2 regions of the Salinicoccus sp. ID82-1 genome follow, and region 2 is predicted to be linked to the other one. Evidence: predicted binding sites of a transcription regulator. Region 2 holds the regulator's gene; the other holds the start of a gene.
What was found. The regulator CtsR, encoded in region 2, represses protease genes until heat stress. The targets are predictions, from matches to a motif close to ATGGTCAATAAAGGTCAAACA.
Positions count from the first base shown of each region.

Region 1 (3,429 bases), on a different contig from region 2:
AGTTCCAGCAGGCTGCCATGCAGGCGCAGATGACAGGACAGGAAATGGATCAGGCACAGATGAAACAGCAGATTGCTGAAGGCATGGTCAGCCAGGAACTGCTTAAACAGGAAGCCGAGGACCGTGGCATCGAGGCTACTGATGAAGAGATTGATGCAGCAATCGACGATCTTGTTGAGCGGAATGGTCTCGAATCCAGAGAAGCGCTCTTCACTGCGCTGGAAGAACAGGGACTGACAGAAGAAGAGGCGAGAGCGGAGCTTCAGTCAGGATTGAATCAGGATCAGCTGATTTCTGAAGAAATAGGCGAAATCGAAGTGACCGAGGAAGAACTTCAGACCTTATATGATGATACGGTTCAGCAGCAGGAGGAAGCGGGTTCAGAACAGGAGCTGCCTCCATTCGAAGAGTTGAAACCGGATCTTGAATCACACCTCAAGCAACAGAAGGAAGCGGAAGCAACTCAGAATTATGCTTCAGAACTTCGAGAGAATGCCGACGTTACAATCAACCTGTAATATGTACAAATCCTTTTCAGCTGAACATAGCTGGGAAGGATTTTTACTTTTAATTGCTGAACAAATATGATGGTTGAAAATCCTTGGATGATTTATAATATGGATAATCATAGGAGTCAGAGGAGGAATGGGCATGGCTGCATTTCAAGAGTTTCTGGATAAGATGGATAACATGGAACACAAGGAAAAGCTGGCGGAAGTTCTTGAATGGGTGCATCAGAAGTATCCGGGGCTTGGCACGACAGTCAAATGGAACCAGCCGATGTTTACAGATCATGGTACATTTGTTATTGGATTCAGCATATCGAAAAAGCATTTTGCCATCGCTCCTGAAACGGCGGGTATCAATCACAATAGGAAGCATATTGAAGCGGCAGGATATGATCATACGGAGAACATCATCCGTGTACCTTGGGAAAAGCCTGTAAACTATGGACTGCTCGAAAAACTGATAGAATTCAATATTGAAGATAAAGCGGACTGTACAACATTCTGGAGAAAATAGTCCTCGCAAAGGAAGCCGAAAGGCTTCTTTTTTTGTAAGCCGAAAACTTGAAAGTCAAATAAGGTCAATGTATACTATGAATAGTCAAAGTTAGTCAGTAAATACAGCTTTTTATTTAAAAGACTATATATGAATTATGAGCATCTTTGTTGAAACAGTAATTGAAAGGGTATATAATTTTATTATAGTCAAATATAGTCAAACTTTTAAATAGACGTTATACAATACAAGGAGGAATAATTCATGAAATGTCAAAATTGCGGTATCAATGACGCACATGTCAATCTGGCGATGAATATCAACAACCAGCAGACTGAAGTGCATCTATGTAATGAATGTTTCCATGAAATCAGAAGCCAGATGATGGGCGGAAATGATTTCTTCTCCGGATCTCCTTATGAAAATAATAATGCCAATAATAAATATTTCCAGGGAAATGGAGCAAGCCGGACAGGCACGAAAACGAGACAGAAGCAGAACAGCGGGAAGAATGGCCTGCTGGATCAGCTGGGCAAGAATGTTTCGGATCAGGCCAGAGGCGGCGGCATCGATCCGGTGATCGGTCGCGACAAGGAAATCAAGCGTGTCATCGAGACGCTCAACAGAAGAAATAAGAACAATCCGGTACTGATCGGTGAGCCGGGTGTCGGTAAGACGGCAATCGCGGAAGGCTTGGCCCTCAAGATTGTCGAAGGTGCAGTCCCTGCCAAACTGACGAATAAGGAAATCTATGTGCTGGACGTGGCTTCATTAGTAGCCAATACAACAATGCGCGGACAGTTCGAAGAGCGTATGAAGCAGCTGATTGCTGAACTCCAGGAACGTGAGGATGTCATCCTCTTCATTGATGAAATCCACCAGCTGGTCGGCGCGGGAAGTGCTGAAAGTTCACAGATGGATGCCGGCAACATCCTGAAGCCTGCACTGGCAAGAGGTGAAGTGCAGATCATCGGTGCGACGACACTGAAGGAATACCGTCAGATTGAGAAGGATGCAGCACTGGAACGCCGTCTGCAGCCGATCATCGTCAAGGAGCCGACACTTGAAGAGGCTGAACTGATTCTGCAGGGCATCAAGGATCGTTATGAAAAGTTCCATGAAGTCCGCTACAGCGACGAAGCGATCCATGCATTCGTCAGCCTGTCGGACCGCTATATCCAGGATCGTTTCCTGCCGGATAAGGCAATCGACCTGATGGACGAAGTCGGTTCAAGACTGAATCTCTCCAATGCAGAAGGGGATTCAGCAACCATCCAGCAGCGTCTGACCGAGATTGCACAAGAGAAGGATGCAGCAGCCGAGCGTGAGGATTATGAAAAGGCAGCTAATCTCAAGTATCAGGAAATCCAGCTTGAGAAGCAGCTTGAAAAAGCGAAGGACAAGCAGCAGACACTTGATGTGGATGTTTCCGATATCCAGCTGATTGTGGAAGAGAAGACGGGCATCCCTGTAACGAAGCTGCAGTCGGACGAACAGAAGAAGATGCGTGACCTTGAAGGTCAGCTCGGTGAGAAAGTCATCGGACAGGCAGAAGCGGTCGGCAAAGTGGCAAAGGCCATCCGTCGTAGCCGTGCCGGTCTGAAGTCCAAATACCGTCCGATCGGTTCATTCCTGTTCGTCGGTCCGACAGGTGTCGGTAAGACGGAACTGACCAGAGCGCTTGCAGAAGAGCTCTTTGGTTCCCGCGATGCAATGATCAGACTCGATATGAGCGAGTACATGGAAAAGCATACTGTATCCAAGATCATCGGCTCTCCACCAGGGTATGTTGGACATGAGGAAGCGGGTCAGCTGACCGAGAAAGTCCGTCGCAATCCCTACAGCATCATTCTGCTTGATGAAATAGAGAAAGCACATCCGGATGTCCAGAACATGTTCCTGCAGATCATGGAAGATGGTCATCTGACGGATTCCCACGGACGTACAGTAAGCTTCAAGGATACCGTCATCATCATGACAAGCAACGCTGGTACAGGGGTGAATACTGTGAGTGTCGGTTTCAGTCCCGACAAGCACGAATCGGTGTCCACACTCGACAACTTGAGCGACTACTTCAAGCCGGAGTTCCTCAACCGTTTCGATTCAATCATCAACTTCAACCAGCTGTCTGAAGAGAACCTTATCCAGATCGTCGATCTGATGCTTGCCGATCTCGAGGAGACAGTCGAGGAAAATGAAATCAGCATCTCAATCACTGATGAGGCGAAAAGCGAACTTGCAAGACTTGGCTACGATAAACGCTTTGGTGCAAGACCCCTCCGCAGAGTCATCCAGGACAAGATTGAAGATCAGCTGACAGATCTGATTCTCGAAGAAGAAACTGTAGACAATGTGAAAGTCATTGTGGAAGATGGAGAAATCATAGTGGCAAAAGCCTGATATAGATGAAAAGGAAGCCGAAGACAG
Region 1 is NZ_JAGFLY010000003.1:370,733-374,161, reverse strand. It holds gene J4760_RS09690 (SurA N-terminal domain-containing protein) at 1-518, shown strand, start outside; gene J4760_RS09685 (iron chaperone) at 652-1,023, shown strand; gene J4760_RS09680 (ATP-dependent Clp protease ATP-binding subunit) at 1,267-3,402, shown strand.
Region 1: J4760_RS09680 (ATP-dependent Clp protease ATP-binding subunit) is a predicted target of CtsR. The motif match lies at 1,208-1,228, and genes of this name have one in related genera.

Region 2 (3,429 bases):
TGCTGATGATTTCTTCTTCCGTCTGGCCAAGGGTCAGCTGGTTGGAAAGCTGGTAGATGTGGCCGAGCGGAATGGATCCTTCCCCGTATATACCTCTCAATGTAAAACCGAAGCGGCTCAGATTCGCCGCCAGCGTCTGAATTCTGCTGCCGAACGTCATGGCCGGCAGATGCAGCATGACCGAAGCCCTGAGACCGGTACCGATATTGGTCGGACATGCTGTCAGATAACCATACTGGTCGTCGAATGCATAGCTCACTTCAGCTTCTATTCTATCATCAATTTCATTCGCTTTACTGTAGAGCGACATCAGGGGCATGCCGACACCCATTGTCTGAATGCGCAAGTGGTCTTCCTCATTGATCATGATGGAAACCGATTCTTCTTCATTGATGTAGCTGAGCAGTCCCCGCTTTGTGAACAGTGGACTGATCAGATGCTTTTCAACAAGCAGTGCCTTGTCCTCAAACTGAAGTGCGTCCATCTGTATACGTCTGTACCCTGTCAGTGTACCATCCAATCTATCCAATACAGGTGCAAGATGGGCTTCGTCATTCATCATATGGGGAAAAGGCAGATTGCTGATATTTCTGGCCAGCCTGACCCGTGTCGACATCTCGACAGGCAGCTCTTTTACATTCTGCATCCATGGGCTGATATGGTTATATTCCATTGCTGTCACCTGCCTGTTCCAGTGCTCTGATTTCATCCCTTACAATGACCGCTTCCTCGAATTCCTGAGTTTCGACCAGCTGTGCCAATCTTTCCTTCAGCTCTTCTATTTTTCGCTTGGTCTGCAGATGCGCCCGTGACTTCATCGGTACTTTGCCGATATGTTCCGACTGGTGGGCCTGTACACGGCTGATGATGTCAGGCACCTGTACTTCGAATGCATCATAGCAGTCCGGACAGCCGAACTTGCCCATATGGACGATGGTGTTGATCGTCGAACCGCATGTTTCGCACTGTTTCGGCTGCTGCTTTGCCTGGTGCAATGATGGATGCTGGGACAGTGACTGCAGCAGCTTCTGAATGTTGAATGTATCATCCGGATAGCTGAAATCATTTTCAAATGAAGCATTGGCGCACTGCTCACAAAGGAACTTTTCCGTCTTTTCGAGACCGTTGCCCTTTGATATGTGGATCGTCGCTTCCCTTTCGTTGCAGGATTCGCACTTCATCCGCTCACTCCTCACTGTAGAGAATGACGTCGATCACCCTCGTCAGAATATTTGCCCTGAGGCGGTCACGATATGGCAGGTCGAGCATGAGGCTCTCCCTTTCCAGTACCGCATCTATGATCTTTGCTTCTTTTCGTGTCACCACTTCGTTCTCCATCAGGGACTGGACGATGCGATTGGCATTCTGCTGCGAGATGCCGTCCCCGATCAGCTGCTTCAGGCGTGCCAGATAATCGGATTTGGAATGTGTTTCGACTTTCGTAATCCGGATGTATCCGCCGCCACCTCTTTTGCTTTCGACGGTGTAGCCATGCTCATTAGTAAAACGGGTCTTTATTACATAGTTCAGCTGTGAGGGGACACAGTCGAACTTCTCAGCGATATGCGCACGCTTGATTTCGACGACTTCACCGCCGGACTGCTCGATGAGCTGTTTCAAGTACTGCTCGATTATATCCGACATATTGCGCATTTCATCACCCCTTTTGACCTTCTTTGACTATAATTATATATCCTATGATTGAATATGGCAAATGGAATGTTTTGCAAATTCGCTCTTTATTTCTGTAACCGTTTGCATTATAATTAATCAGGATGTTCCATCAATCTTACATATACAGAAGGAAACAGTCTATTATATAATGTACAAAAATTATCAATTATGAGGTGACAGATTTGAATATTCTTATGGGTATCGTCGGGATTGCGTTTACATTCTTCCTGGCGTGGATCGTCAGCAGTGACCGCAAGCGTGCTTTCAGCAAATGGAAGAACATACTGATCCTGCTCGCCATCCAGTTGCTACTTGCCTTCCTTCTACTTTCCACTGGTGCCGGTGAAGCACTGATTGGCGCACTTGCAACCGGCTTCAACGCATTGCTCGGATTTGCAGCTGAAGGTGTCGCATTCGTCATGGGTGACCTGACAACACTTGGCGACGGTTCTGCAGCCGACGTATTCTTCTTTAACGTATTGCTGCCGATCATCGTTATTTCCGCTCTGATCGGCATCCTGCAGTTCACAAAGATTTTGCCATTCATCATCCGCGGACTTGGCTTCCTGTTGACCAAGATCACAGGCATGGGATATCTTGAATCCTATAACGGTGCCGCTTCCATGATTCTTGGCCAGTCCGAAGTATTCATTTCACTCAAGAACCAGCTGCCGCATCTGCCTAAGCACCGTCTCTATACATTGTCTGCACAGGCGATGAGTTCGGTTTCACTGTCCATCGTCGGCGCATATATGACGATGCTTGAACCACAGTACGTGGTTACAGCAATTGTACTCAACCTGTTCGGTACATATGTCATTGTACATATCATCAATCCATATGATGTGACGGAGACTGAAGACGCTGCAGACGTGGATGATAATCCAGACGCAGGGAAGTCATTCTTCCAGGTTCTGGGTGACTACATCATGGATGGTGCGCGTGTTGCACTGACTGTTGCAGCAATGCTGATCGGTTACATTGCGCTCATTGCCATTCTGAATGAAGCATTCCTGCTCATCCCTGGCATGAGCATCACCTTCCAGGACGTTCTCGGCTACATCTTCATGCCAATCGCATTCCTCATTGGTATTCCGTGGTCTGAAGCCCAGCAGGCGGGTGCCCTGATGGCAACCAAGCTGATTACGAATGAATTCGTTGCGATGCTCGACTACACTGCCATTGCAGAAGAGTTCAGCCGCAAGTCCCAGGCGATGGTTTCCGTATTCCTGGTATCATTTGCGAACTTCTCAAGTATCGGTATCATTGCGGGCTCCGTCAAAGGTCTGCATAATGAAAGCGGCGATAAAGTTGCGCGCTTCGGTCTGAAGCTTGTCTACGGTGCTTCCCTTGTCAGCGTTCTGACAGCAGCGGTTGTCGGTTTCTTCGCATAACAATTACAGAGTAAGAATAAAAGACAGGCCCGCGGGTCTGTCTTTTTTATTTACGGATTATAATTTCCATCCGTCCTATTAATCATCGGCAGTCAATAGAGCCTCCTGATTCAAAATACGGATCACACGGTGATCTTCTTGTTCAATCCATCCCGCATCTTCGAACTTGGCAAGTTTCCGGCTGATCGTTTCAGGTGTGGTTCCAAGGAACGAGGCAAGATCCTTCCGTGACATGGATAGCTTGAAATCTGTAGATTCATTTTCCTCCACTTGTTGAGCCAGATAGGAAGCAATACGTGTCTCTATATCTTCTGTGACAAAACTTGTCATTTGAAGTTCTGTCCGTTCAAGCCGATTTGAG
Region 2 is NZ_JAGFLY010000002.1:62,186-65,614, reverse strand. It holds gene J4760_RS05865 (protein arginine kinase) at 1-673, opposite strand, end outside; gene J4760_RS05860 (UvrB/UvrC motif-containing protein) at 663-1,181, opposite strand; gene J4760_RS05855 (CtsR family transcriptional regulator) at 1,186-1,653, opposite strand; gene J4760_RS05850 (NupC/NupG family nucleoside CNT transporter) at 1,857-3,068, shown strand; gene J4760_RS05845 (Crp/Fnr family transcriptional regulator) at 3,147-3,429, opposite strand, start outside.